One region of the Cupriavidus ulmosensis genome, then DNA from elsewhere that is predicted to be linked to it. Evidence: predicted binding sites of a transcription regulator. Region 1 holds the regulator's gene; the other holds the start of a gene.
The links. The regulator NrdR, encoded in region 1, represses ribonucleotide reductase genes. The targets are predictions, from matches to a motif close to CACNANATNTNGTG.

Region 1 (6,746 bases):
TCCTTGGGCAGCGGGTCCGAATTCTGCACCGCCCGCAGCGCCGCCTCGTCCCACGCCGCGTTGCCGCTCGAGGTCTTGACCCGGGCGGAAAGCAGCGCGCCGTCCGGCGCCAGCCTGACCGCGATCACGGCCGCCAGGCTGGCCGGGAAGTCCTCCGAATACTTGACGTTGGGCTGCACGCGGCGCTGCACGCGGTCCGAATAGCCCGGCGAAGCCTTGCCGCCGCTGCCGGCGCCGCTGCCCGCGCTGCTGCCGACACCGCCGGCCCCGCCCGGCGCCGCCGCGCCGCCGGCCAGCGCCTGCAGGCGCGCCAGTTCGGCGTGGCGCTGGGCGCCGGCCGCGGCATTCGCGCGGGCCTTGGCATCGGCGTCCGCCTTGGCCTTCGCGGAAGCGGCGGCCTTGGCGTCCGCGCTGGCCTTGGCCTTGGCGTCGGCCTCCGCGCGCGCCTTGGCGTCGGCGGCGTCGGCGCGGGCCTTCGCATCGGCACGGGCCTTGGCGTCGGCACGCGCCTTGGCATCGGCTTCCTTGCGGTCGCGCTCGGCCTGCTCCTTGCGCTGCTGTTCCTGCTGGGCGGCGAGCTTGCGCGCGTCTTCCTTGCGCTGGGCTTCCTTGCGCAAGTCCTCCTTGCGCTGGTCCTCGCGGCGTTGATCTTCGCGGCGCTGGTCTTCCTTGCGCTGCGCTTCCTTGCGGGCGTCTTCCTGGCGCTCGGCTTCCTGGCGCGCGCGCAGGTCGGCCTGCCGGCGCGCTTCCTCACGGGCGGCGGCCTCGGCCTGGCGGCGTTTCTGCTGCTCGAGCGCGATGTCGGCCTCTTCCTCGGCGCGCGACCGGACCGCGGGCGCCGGCGGCACCGGGCGCGGCTGCGCGACCGGCTCGGGCGGCGGCGCGGGCCGGGGCGGCGGCGCCACGGCGGTATCGGGGATCTCGTCCCAGAGCTCGGCCTCGGCGCCGACCGGCGTGCTGCTCTGCCAGTGCACGCCGTAGTACAGCACGATGCCCAGCAGCACATGCATGAAGAGCGCGAGCAGGAAGGAACGCAGGGTTCCCCGCTCCTTGACCGGCTGATAAGGATAGGCGGCGGTCTTCATCTCGCGCGGCGATGCCTGTTGAATGTCGGGTTACTTTGACTTGACCATGAGGCCGACGCGCTTGACGCCGTCGCCCTTGAGCACCGACATGACGTCGAGCACGGACTCGTACTTGACCGCGCGGTCGGCGGCGATCACCACGGGCTGGTCCGGGTTCTCTTCCTGGCGCTGGTGCACGAATGCCAGCAGGCCGTCCTTGTCGACCTTGCGGTCGAAGGCGTTGCCGGCATTGTCCTTGCCGCGCGCGGTCAGCTGGCCGTCCTCGTGCACGGTCACGACGATGGGCGGCGCCTTCTGCTGCGGCGTGGCGTTGGCCACGGTGGGCAGGTCGACCACCGCCGGATTCACGATCGGTGCCGCCACCATGAAGATGACGAGCAGCACCAGCATCACGTCGATATAGGGCACGACGTTGATCTCGGCACTGGCCCGGCGGCGCGAGCCGCCGCGGCGCTGTATCGCTGCCATATGCGGGTTTCTCCTTGACCTTGGCTACGTATCCGTGTGTCTTGCGCGAACCGTGGCGTCAGCGGGTCTGGCGTTGCAGGATGTTCAGGAACTCTTCCATGAAGCTCTCGAAGCGGATGGCCAGCCGGTCGATCTCGGTGGCGTAGCGGTTGTACGCGATCACGGCCGGAATGGCCGCGAACAGGCCGATGGCGGTGGCGACCAGCGCCTCGGCGATCCCGGGGGCCACCGATGCCAGCGTCGCCTGCTGCACATTCGACAGGCCGCGGAATGCGTTCATGATCCCCCACACGGTGCCGAACAGGCCGATGTACGGGCTGACCGAACCGACCGAGGCCAGGAACGGAAGATGCGATTCCAGCACATCCATCTCGCGCTGGTAGGCCGCGCGCATGGCGCGGCGGGCCGCGTCGAGCAGCGCGCCGGCTTCGTGGTTGCGCTCGCGCGCCTTGAGGTACTCGCCCATGCCGGACTCGAAGATGCGTTCCAGCGCGCCGGTGCTGTGGCGGTTGTTGGCCGCGCTCTGGTACAGCGCCTGCAGGTCGCCGCCGGCCCAGAAGTCGCGCTCGAAGCCTTCGGTCTGGGTGCGCGCCGCGCGCAGCGCCAGGTGCTTGCGGAAAATGTATGTCCACGAAAACAGGGACATGACGAGCAGCAGCGCCATGACGGCCTGCGCGAGCAGACTGGCGTGCAGCACCAGCGAAATGATCGACAGGTCTTGCGTGACGGTCACGGGGTTCATCGGGCGGTCTTGATGGTTGCGAGGACGGGGGCGGGGATAGGGGTCGGGCGGAACGTGCTGCGATCAACACATCCGACACGGATGGCGCCGGTGGCCAGCAATTGCTCCCCGCGCCAGGCTTCCTGGGCGAATTGGACAGATGCCGGTCCAACCCGTTCAATCCGTGTCCGGATCTCGAGCAGGTCGTCCAGACGGGCGGGGGCATTGTAGTCCACCGCCGTGCTCCTGACGATAAAGACCACGCCCGCTTCGTCCGCGAGCGCCTGCTGCCCGATGCCGAGCGAGCGCAGCCACTCGGTCCGGGCGCGCTCGAAGAATTTCAGGTAATTGGCGTAGAAAACCACGCCGCCCGCGTCGGTGTCTTCCCAGTACACCCGCAGGGCCCACACATTGTGACTCATGGCCGCGATTGTAGCGGACAGCCGACCCAACCCGGTGTAAACCCTTGCCCGACATTACAACAATTACATTAGTTGACAGACAAGCCGCCGGCTTTCCGCTAGGGCCCGCCGCCTAGGCCGCGCCGGGCCGTCTTGCAGCCGGCCGGCGCCTCGCGTAAACTGCCGCCAACCATTCCATCTTGCGCGACTGGCGAAGTCAGTGGGTACTACCACGAGGAAGCGCAAGCTCTCTGGCGCGAAGTTTCAAGCGCCTGCCGCTCGCCTGGGCAGCGAATGGGAAGCAGGGTGCGCCCTGCGCCGGACGTTCAGCGTGTCCGGTGCCGGTCGCCTGTGCCTTCCCCGCGCGCCCTACCCCGAAGCCATTCGGATCCCCATTTCTTAAGACGAGTTTTTCGCCATGTTCGAACGCAGCCGCTATACGATCGACCAGATCGACCCCGAGCTTTTCGCCGCCATCCAGAAGGAAGACCAGCGCCAGGAAGAGCACATCGAGCTGATCGCCTCCGAGAACTACACCTCGCCGGCCGTGATGGCCGCGCAGGGCTCGCAGCTGACCAACAAGTACGCCGAAGGCTATCCCGGCAAGCGCTACTACGGCGGCTGCGAGTACGTCGACATCGTCGAGCAGCTCGCCATCGACCGCGTCAAGCAACTGTTCGGCGCCGAAGCCGCCAACGTGCAGCCCAACTCCGGCTCGCAGGCCAACCAGGGCGTGTTCTTCGCCGCGCTCAAGCCGGGCGACACCATCATGGGCATGAGCCTGGCCGAAGGCGGCCACCTGACCCACGGCATGGCGCTCAACATGAGCGGCAAGTGGTTCAACGTGGTCAGCTACGGCCTGGACGCCAACGAAGACATCGACTACGACGCGCTGGAAAAGCTGGCCCGCGAAAAGCAGCCCAAGCTGATCATCGCCGGCGCCTCGGCCTTCGCGCTGCGCATCGACTTCGAGCGCATCGCGCGCGTGGCCAAGTCGATCGGCGCGCTGTTCATGGTCGACATGGCCCACTACGCCGGCCTGATCGCCGCCGGCGAGTACCCCAACCCGGTGCCGCACGCCGACTTCGTCACCACCACCACCCACAAGAGCCTGCGCGGCCCGCGCGGCGGCGTGATCCTGATGAAGGCCGAGCACGAGAAGGCCATCAACTCGGCCATCTTCCCCGGCATCCAGGGCGGCCCGCTGATGCACGTCATCGCCGGCAAGGCCGTGGCCTTCAAGGAAGCGCTCTCGCCCGAGTTCAAGACCTACCAGCAGCAGGTGGTCAAGAACGCCCGCGTGCTGGCCGAGACCCTGATCGAGCGCGGCCTGCGCATCGTCTCCGGCCGCACCGAGAGCCACGTGATGCTGGTCGACCTGCGCGCCAAGAAGATCACCGGCAAGGAAGCCGAGAAGGTCCTGGGCGAGGCCCACATCACCGTCAACAAGAACGCCATCCCCAACGACCCGGAAAAGCCGTTCGTCACCTCGGGCATCCGCCTGGGCTCGCCGGCCATGACCACGCGCGGCTTCAAGGAAGACGAGGCGCGCCTGGTGGCCAACCTGGTGGCCGACGTGCTGGACAACCCGCACGACGCGGCCAACATCGCCAGCGTGCGCGAGCAGGTGGCGGCCCTGACCAAGCGTTTCCCGGTCTACGGCTGACGCGCCCTGCGCCGCCCGCCTGCGCGCGGGCGGCCGGCAGCCCGTGCCGCCCCGCGCGGCACGCGCCTTGCCAACCCGGCCCGGCGTCTCACAGAATGACAAGATGACGAGACGCCGCCCCGCGCGGCCTGCGCCCAGGCTCAACTTTCAAGGTGGTCAGGCATGAAATGCCCTTTTTGCGCCCATCCCAACACGCAGGTCCTGGACACGCGCATGTCGGAAGAAGGCGATACCGTGCGCCGCCGCCGCCGCTGCGAATCCTGCGACCGCCGCTTCACCACCTACGAGCGGATCGAGCGCTCCTTCCCCGCCATCGTCAAGAAGAACGGCTCGCGCGCCGACTACGTGCGCGACAAGCTGAAGGATTCCATGCGCCTGGCGCTGCGCAAGCGCCCGGTCTCGGCCGAGGCCATCGACGCCGCCATCGCCCGCATCGAGGAGCGGCTGCTCGGCCTGGGGGAAAAGGAAATCCCCAGCAGCCAGGTGGGCGAGCTGGTCATGCGCGAGCTGCGCCGGCTCGACAAGATCGCGTACATCCGCTTCGCTTCGGTCTACCGGAGTTTCGAGGACGTGTCTGAATTCCGCGACATGCTCGATGAATTTTCTTCGTCTACCCCTCGAAAGGGGTAGCAGAACTCCGAGGAAAGCTGTTTAATCTGCACTACCTTTTAATCTGCGCCAGCTATGATCAATGCGCAGTGGAAGGTACGGTCGACTCGCACGCAGAGGCGAGGTACGCCGGTAAAGAATAAATAAGAACAGATAAGAACAGTTTTTCGGACGGGAGTCACTATGGGTCAGCCTTCCTGCCTCGCGGCAGCGGGCTTGGCGACGCGTGCGCGCGCCAGGCCATCGTGGGCACCGGGGAAAGCGCCGTGCGGCAAACGGGCGGCGCTGGCCGGCTCGCGTCCGCATGGCCCGCGTCCGGATTTCTCCCGGGACGCCCTGGCCGCTCCCTCCCCCCTGCATAACCGCCATGACCGGCCCGGCGCCTCCCGCGCGGGCGGCTTCACGCTCATCGAGCTGATGGTGACGCTGTCGGTGCTGGCCATCCTGGCGGCGGCGGCCATCCCGAACTTCAGTTCCTTCCTGCATCGCAGCCGGATGACGAGCGAGTCGTCCAGGCTGATCAGCGACATCGAGACCGCGCGCAGCGAGGCCGCGCGGCGCAACGCCACCGTCACCATCTGCCCGACCGCGGACGGCGCCAGCTGCACGGACGACTGGTCCAGGCGCCGCGTCATCTTCATCGATGCCGACAGCGACGGCCAGATCGGCGCCAGCGAGGAAGTCGTCCGCCACAGCGATGCGCCGAACGCCCGGACCGCGGTCGTGGCCAGCAACATCCCCTCCGGCACCGTGGTGCGGTTCCGCTCGTTCGGCGCGTCGACGCCGCCCAACGCCGCCTGGCAATTCTGCGAGCACGGCTCGACCGCCGACGGGCTGACGGTCTCGCTGACCGGCACCGGCCGCGCCAGCTCCCAGCAGGCCGCCTGCAATGCGTCGTGACGCCATGAGCCGCCCGCTCGCTCACCCCGCCGCCACGCGCCCGCAGCATGCGCCGCGCCGCCGGCCCGGCCGGGCGCGCGGCTTCACGCTGATCGAGGCGCTGGTCACGCTGGTCATCCTGTCGATCGGCGTGCTGGCCCTGACCGTGCTCCAGATGCAGACGCTGCTCGACAACCGCACCGCGTCGATGCGCAACATCGCCACCGTGATGGCCTACAACCTCGCCGACCAGATCCGCAGCAACGAGACCGCGACCAAGGCCGGCACCTACAACCTGCCGACCGGACAGACCACGCCCGCGTGCTACACGGCGGCGGGCTGCCCCACCGACGCGATGGCGCGCAGCAGCTTCCAGGACTGGGTCGACGACCTCGCCGACGCGCTGCCGGCGGGCTCCGGCACGGTCTGCATCGACAGCACGCCCGACGACGGCAGCGGTCCGGCCGCGGCGGCCTGCGACAACCAGCCCGGCGCGCCCTACGTCATCAAGATCTGGTGGCGCGAGGGCAAGAACGCCACCCAACGCTTCGTCACCGCGCTCGTGCCATGAACCCGTCGACCCCGAGCCCGCGCCGCCACCGCCACCCTTGCCGGCCCGCCGCCGCCCGCGGCTTCACGCTGGTGGAACTGATGGTCGGGCTGGTCATCGCGATGCTGCTGATGATCGCCACCAGCTCGGTCTACCTGGCGCAGCGGCGCTCCTACGACACGCAGGGCGACGTGGCCGACATCCAGGCCAGCGCGCGCGCCATCGGCCAGCTGCTGCAGCGCGAGGCGCGCCAGGCCGGCTACAGCGACTTCACCTACTACGGCAACGACTTCGGCACGGCCAAGCCGCTCGACGCCACCAACGACGACGGCGTCAACACCAGCGACAGCGTGACGTTCCGCTACTT
Region 2 (6,746 bases), 430 kb from region 1:
GCTCGGCTCCGGGCTGTACGGCCTGGTGTTCATGATCGCGGCCTCGCTGATGTACCTGCTGGCCAACCGCCAGCTCGCGCAGGAGCGCCTGGCGCTGGCGCGCGAGCAGGAGCTGCGCCTGCAGCAGCTGGTCAACCGGCTGATGGTCAACGACATGCAGGACGGCGTCATGCTGCTGCGCGCCAACGGCGCCGTGGTGGCCGCCAACCCGGCCGCGGTGGTGCTGCTCGGCGTGCAGCCGGCTGAGCGCGGCAAGGCCGTCACCACGCCCGGCACCGGGCGCGATGCGCTGTTCGACCTGCGCCAGATCCCGCGCCTGCAGCCGCTCATGGAGATGCTGCGCGACTGGGTGCGCAGCAAGGACGACGCGCCGCGCATCCTGCAGTTGCTGCCGCTGCCGTCGCGGCCGTCGTCGGGGCGCGGCCCGATCCTGCACACGCGCCTGCGCCTGCGCTTCCTGCTGCCGGGCCTGGCCAGCCTGCGCTCGACCTTCGCCTCGTCGCTGTCGGTGTCGCTGAGCGCGCAGCAGGCGATGGACACCGCCACCTGGAACGAGCTCACGCCCGAGGCGGCCGCGCGCCTGCGCCTGGCCATCGCCCAGAACGAGGCGATGGCCTGGCGGCCCGAGGACGAAGCCCTGCTGCGCAGCGAGATGCGCGACACCGTGCTGGTCCACATCGAAAGCTGGGAGCGCATCGCCGAGCAGGTGCAGCAGGAAAAGCTGGCGGCGATGGGCCGGCTGGTCGCCAGCGTGGCGCACCAGATCCGCAATCCGCTGGCGGCCATCAGCCAGGCCAGCGAGCTGCTGTCCGAGACCGGGCGCGGGCGCCCCGACGGCGACATCGACGCGCGCCTGCTGCGCATCATCCACGACAACGTGCAGCGGCTCGACCAGGTGGTGTCGGACGTGCTGCAGATGTCGCGCCGCCCGCGCACCGAGCGCACCGTGGTGGACCTGAACCAGGCGCTGCCCGAGATCGTCGACCGCTGGCGGCTGGAGATGCGCGCGCGCTCCGCCACCCACGACCCGATGGGCGCGAGCCGCATGCCGCGCCCGGCCGAGATCAACGCCAACGCGGTGCGGCTCACGGTGGACGTGGCGCGCCCGGTCATCTTCGACTCGTCGCAGCTGCAGCAGGTGCTGGGCAACCTGCTCGACAACGCATGGCGCTACTGCAGCCGCCTGCCCGGCGCGATCCGCCTGCTGGCCCACGCGCTGGACCAGCACCATGCCGAGCTGATCGTGTGGAACGACGGCGTGGAGGTCTCGCGCGAGCACCAGCGCACGCTGTTCGAGCCGTTCTTCACCAGCAACGCGCAGGGCACCGGCCTGGGCCTGTTCATGGCGCGCGAGCTGTGCGGCGCCAACGATGCCCAGGTGCGCTACGGCACCATCTCGCTCGACGCGCTGCTGGCGCGCACCGGCATGCTGGCCCCGGCGTCACGCGATACACTGCCGGCCAAGGCCTTCGTGCTGACCCTGCGCATCCATGCGCCGGACCAAGCCGGCGGCTGACCGCTTCCCGCCCGCCTCACCACCGCGCCAGACCCATGTCCCTCAAGACGCCAGGCCCAGATCCGATCCTCGTCATCGACGACGAGGCCGACCTGCGAGAACTGCTCGACATCTCGATCCGCCGCATGGGCCACGACGTGGTGCTGGCGGGCTCGCTGGCCGAGGCGCGCGCGCAGCTCGCGGCGCGCCGCTATAGCCTGGTGCTGACCGACATGCGCCTCGGCGACGGCCAGGGCATCGACATCGTGCGCCAGCTCTCGAGCGCGCCCGAGCGCGTGCCGGTGGCGGTGATCACCGCCTACGGCAGCGCCGACAACGCGGTCGAGGCGCTCAAGGCCGGCGCCTTCGACTACATCGCCAAGCCGGTCTCGCTGGACCAGCTGCGCAGCCTGATCCTCAACGCGCTGGGGCGCCAGCAGCGCGACCCGGCCGAGGGCGGTGACGGCAGCGAGGGCGGTGAGGGCGGCGCCGCGGCCGGCACCGCGGACCGCGCCTTCAACCTGCTGCCCGGGCATTCGGCGGCCATGCACGAGGTGCGCCGCTCGCTGTCGCGGCTGGCGCGCAGCATGGCGCCGATCGTCATCAGCGGCGAATCGGGCAGCGGCAAGGAGCGCGCGGCGCGCGCCATCCACGCCATCAGCACGCGCGCGTCGCACCCGTTCGTGGCGGTCAACTGCGGCGCCATTCCCGAGACGCTGATGGAGTCCGAGTTCTTCGGCTACGTCAAGGGCGCCTTCACCGGCGCCGACGCCGAGCGCGGCGGCTTCTTCCAGGCCGCCCACGGCGGCACGCTGCTGCTCGACGAGGTGGCCGACCTGCCGCTGGCCATGCAGGTCAAGCTGCTGCGCGTGCTGCAGGAGCGGCGCGTGCGCAAGATCGGCGCGAGCCGCGAGGAAAACGTCGACGTGCGCGTGCTGTGCGCCAGCCACAAGGACCTGGCCGCGATGGTGGCCGCCGGCCAGTTCCGCCAGGACCTGTTCTACCGGCTCAACGTGCTGGCGCTGCGCATGCCCACGCTGCGCGAGCGGCGCGAGGACCTGCCGGTGCTGGCCGGCGCCATCCTGGAGCACCTCGCGGTGCGCTACGGCGACCGCCACCCCAAGCGGCTGTCGACGGCGGCGCAGCAGCGCCTGGCGGAATATCCGTTCCCGGGCAACGTGCGCGAACTGGAGAACCTGCTCGAGCGCGCCTACGCCTTCGCCGAGGGCGACGCCATCGAGGTGGACGACCTCGGCCCGCTGGAGCCCGGCGCGGCGCCGCCCGGCGGCGCCTACGCCGGCGCGCCCGCGGGCAGCCCGCCGCCGGCCGCCGCCGCGCCCGGCGTCCCGTCGGACGCCCGCTACGCCGGCCGCGCCGAGGCGCCCGACGCACACGGCGGGTACGGTGAACCGGCGCCGGGCGACGCCGCCGGCGAGGCCGGCCGCGTCACCTTCCCGATCGACCTGCCCGGCCGCCTGGAAGCGCTCGAGCGCGACCTCATCCTGCAGGCCCTGCAGCAGACCGGCTTCAACCGCACCGCGGCGGCGCCGCTGCTGGGCCTGAGCTTCCGCCAGCTGCGCTACCGCATCCAGCAGCTGGGCATCCGCGAAGGCCGCGAGGATGCCGCCGACGACGCCGGCGGCGAGGGCCTGGATGCCGCCGCCCACGGAGGGCGCGATGCCTGAGCACGTCCACGGCGGCGCCGTGCCTTCCGCCCCGGCCGCCTTCCGCCCCGACCCCGCGGGCTGGGTGCCGGCCGCGCGCCGCGTGCCGTCGCCCAACTTCGACGCGCGCCCGGCCGGCCTGCCGGTGGACCTGGTGGTGATCCACAACATCAGCCTGCCGCCCGGCCAGTTCGGCAGCGGCGACATCGAGGCCTTCTTCCAGAACCGGCTCGACCCGTCGCGCCATCCGTTCTTCGCCACCATCCACGAGGTGCGTGTCTCGGCGCATTTCCTGGTGACGCGCACCGGCGAGCTGGTGCAGTTCGTGTCCTGCCTGGACCGCGCGTGGCACGCGGGGCAGTCCGAGTTCCTCGGCCGGCCGCGCTGCAACGACTTTTCCATCGGCATCGAGATCGAAGGCAGCGACGACCAGCCGTTCACGTTGGCGCAATACCACACCGCCGCGGCGCTGGTGCGTGCGCTGCTCGCCGCCTACCCGGTGCGCGCGCTGGCCGGGCACAGCGACATCGCCCCGGGGCGCAAGACCGATCCGGGCCCGCATTTCGACTGGGCGGCCTTCGCGGCGGCCGCCGGCCTGGCTTCCGGGATGCTGCCCTACCGCAAAGGGCGGCCCTGAGGCAAGCCCGCGCCGCGCGTTCTGGGGGGATCGAGCGGGCAAGGGAAAACCCTGATAAAGTCCGGCCCCTATCGAAGCGGCCCGGGCAATCGAAAAAATTTCTTTTCATGGTGCGGTAACGTACCGCCGGGCGGGATCCCTTGCGTCTCTTGGGCTGGCGGGTTTGGTGCGGGACCGCATGCCCCCGCCGCCACCGGCTCCGCTTCAAAAAGGCGCTTGTCAAGACTGGTCAAGCCGCTTCATTTCACTATACTTAGTCCAGTTTTTCGCATCGACCACTATATCTAGTGGTGCTTTTCGGGGAGCCAGCCTAGGTGTGCAGTTACCGCCGCGGCGCGACAGCGCGTAGCGTGCGGTCCGCCCGAGGACTGGCGCGTCACAAGAGTCCCAGCAGAATCCAGCAATGCAGTTCGCCCCGGCCGGTCAGGGCCGGGCGAGCCGTTCCATCTTGCGGTTTTTTGCTCGGGACTCTTTGTCACTCATAAAACACGGGTAAGAACAGGAGTTCCTCATGCAGACAGCCCAGAACGAATTTTCCACCGGCGCCGTCGCCGCCGGTGTCGCAGCCAACCCGCAGTCGAGCCCCGCTGCTGCCGGCGCTGGCAACTACCAGGACTACAAGATCATCCGCCGCAACGGCGCCGTGGTGGCGTTCGAGCCGAGCAAGATCTCGGTGGCCGTGACCAAGGCCTTCCTGGCCGTCAACGGCGGGCAGGGCGCCGCTTCCGCGCGCGTGCGCGAAGTGGTCGAGCTCGTCACCCAGAACGTGGTGCGCGCGCTGCTGCGCAGCCGCCCGAGCGGCGGCACCTTCCATATCGAGGACGTGCAGGACCACGTCGAGCTGGCGCTGATGCGCTCGGGCGAGCATGAAGTGGCCCGCTCCTACGTGCTGTACCGCGAGAAGCGCACCCAGGAACGCGCCCAGGCCAATGCCCAGGCGGTTGCCCGCGTGCAGGAAGGCGGCGCCACCTTCAACGTGAGCGACGGCGGCGTGGCCCGCGTGCTCGACGTGAGCTCGCTGCACGCGCTGATCGACAACGCCTGCTCGGGCCTCGGCGACGCCGTCAGCGCCGAGCCGATCCTCCGGGAAACGCTGAAGAACCTGTACGACGGCGTGCCCATGACCCAGGTCTACGACTCGGCCATCCTGGCCGCGCGTACCCTGATCGAGAAGGACCCGGCCTACAGCCAGGTCACCGCGCGCATCCTGCTGCACACCATCCGCAAGGAAATCCTGGGCACCGAAGTGACCCAGACCGAGATGGTGTCGCGCTACGCCGACTACTTCCCCAAGTTCATCGCGCGCGGCATCGAAGCCGAGCTGCTCGACGAAAAGCTGGCCACCTTCGACCTGGCCCGCCTGGGCGCCGCGCTGGACGCCCAGCGCGACTTCCAGTTCAACTACCTCGGCCTGCAGACCCTGTACGACCGCTATTTCCTGCACATCGACGAGACGCGCATCGAAATGCCGCAGGCCTTCTTCATGCGCGTGGCGATGGGCCTGGCGCTGGGCGAGAAGGACCGCGAAGGCCGCGCCATCGAGTTCTACCAGCTGCTGTCGTCGTTCGACTTCATGTCGTCCACGCCGACCCTGTTCAACGCGGGCACGCGCCGCTCGCAGCTGTCGTCGTGCTACCTGACCACCGTGTCGGACGACCTCGAAGGCATCTACGAGGCGCTCAAGGAAAACGCGCTGCTGTCCAAGTTCGCCGGCGGCCTGGGCAACGACTGGACCAACGTGCGCGCGCTCGGCTCGCACATCAAGGGCACCAACGGCAAGTCGCAGGGCGTGGTGCCGTTCCTCAAGGTGGTCAACGACACCGCCGTGGCGGTCAACCAGGGCGGCAAGCGCAAGGGCGCGGTGTGCGCGTACCTGGAAACCTGGCACCTGGACATCGAGGAATTCCTCGAGCTGCGCAAGAACACCGGCGACGACCGCCGCCGCACCCACGACATGAACACGGCGAACTGGATTCCCGACCTGTTCATGAAGCGCGTGATGGAAAACGGCGAATGGACACTGTTCTCGCCGGCCACCTGCCCGGACCTGCACGACAAGGTCGGCCGCGCCTTCGAGGCCGCCTACCTCGGCTACGAAGCCAAGGCCGCCAGCGGCGAGCTCAAGCTGTTCAAGAAGATCCCCGCCATGCAGCTGTGGCGCAAGATGCTGGGCATGCTGTTCGAGACCGGCCACCCGTGGATCACCTTCAAGGACCCGTGCAACATCCGCAGCCCGCAGCAGCACGTGGGCGTGGTGCACAGCTCCAACCTGTGCACGGAAATCACGCTCAACACCAACGAGAGCGAGATCGCCGTGTGCAACCTGGGTTCGGTGAACCTGGTGGCGCACCTGAAGCAGCAGGCCGACGGCACCCAGGTGCTCGACCACGCCAAGCTCGAGAAGACCATCCGCACCGCCATGCGCATGCTCGACAACGTGATCGACATCAACTACTACGCGGTCGACAAGGCCAAGAATTCCAACCTGCGCCACCGTCCGGTCGGCATGGGCATCATGGGCTTCCAGGACTGCCTGCACGTGCTGCGCCTGCCGTACGCCAGCGACGCGGCCGTCAAGTTCGCCGACACCTCGATGGAAGCGGTGTGCTACTACGCCTACCTGGCCTCGACCGAGCTGGCCGAGGAGCGCGGCCGCTACAGCAGCTATGACGGCTCGCTGTGGGACCGCGGCATCCTGCCGCAGGACTCGCTCAAGCTGCTGGCCGAGGAGCGCGGCGGCTACCTGGAAGTCGACATGTCCTCGTCGATGGACTGGACCGGCCTGCGCGCGCGCATCAAGCAGCACGGCATGCGCAACTCGAACTGCATCGCGATCGCCCCGACCGCGACCATCTCGAACATCATCGGCGTGTCGGCCTGCATCGAGCCGACCTTCCAGAACCTGTACGTGAAGTCCAACCTGTCGGGCGAGTTCACCGTGGTCAACGAC

Region 2: the regulator NrdR is predicted to act here: its motif matches at 4,073-4,086, upstream of ACWTPI_RS17125 (ribonucleoside-diphosphate reductase subunit alpha).

What each region holds. Positions count from the first base shown of each region.
Region 1 covers NZ_CDRMWP010000001.1:3,301,506-3,308,251, forward strand. The annotation lists gene tolA (cell envelope integrity protein TolA) at 1-1,085, opposite strand, end outside; gene tolR (protein TolR) at 1,116-1,553, opposite strand; gene tolQ (protein TolQ) at 1,612-2,295, opposite strand; gene ybgC (tol-pal system-associated acyl-CoA thioesterase) at 2,292-2,696, opposite strand; ZMP/ZTP riboswitch at 2,870-2,971, shown strand; gene glyA (serine hydroxymethyltransferase) at 3,094-4,341, shown strand; gene nrdR (transcriptional regulator NrdR) at 4,504-4,971, shown strand; gene ACWTPI_RS15250 (GspH/FimT family pseudopilin) at 5,134-5,850, shown strand; gene pilV (type IV pilus modification protein PilV) at 5,855-6,400, shown strand; gene ACWTPI_RS15260 (PilW family protein) at 6,397-6,746, shown strand, end outside.
Region 2 covers NZ_CDRMWP010000001.1:3,728,339-3,735,084, reverse strand. The annotation lists gene ACWTPI_RS17140 (sensor histidine kinase) at 1-1,516, shown strand, start outside; gene ACWTPI_RS17135 (sigma-54-dependent transcriptional regulator) at 1,552-3,180, shown strand; gene ampD (1,6-anhydro-N-acetylmuramyl-L-alanine amidase AmpD) at 3,173-3,796, shown strand; gene ACWTPI_RS17125 (ribonucleoside-diphosphate reductase subunit alpha) at 4,308-6,746, shown strand, end outside.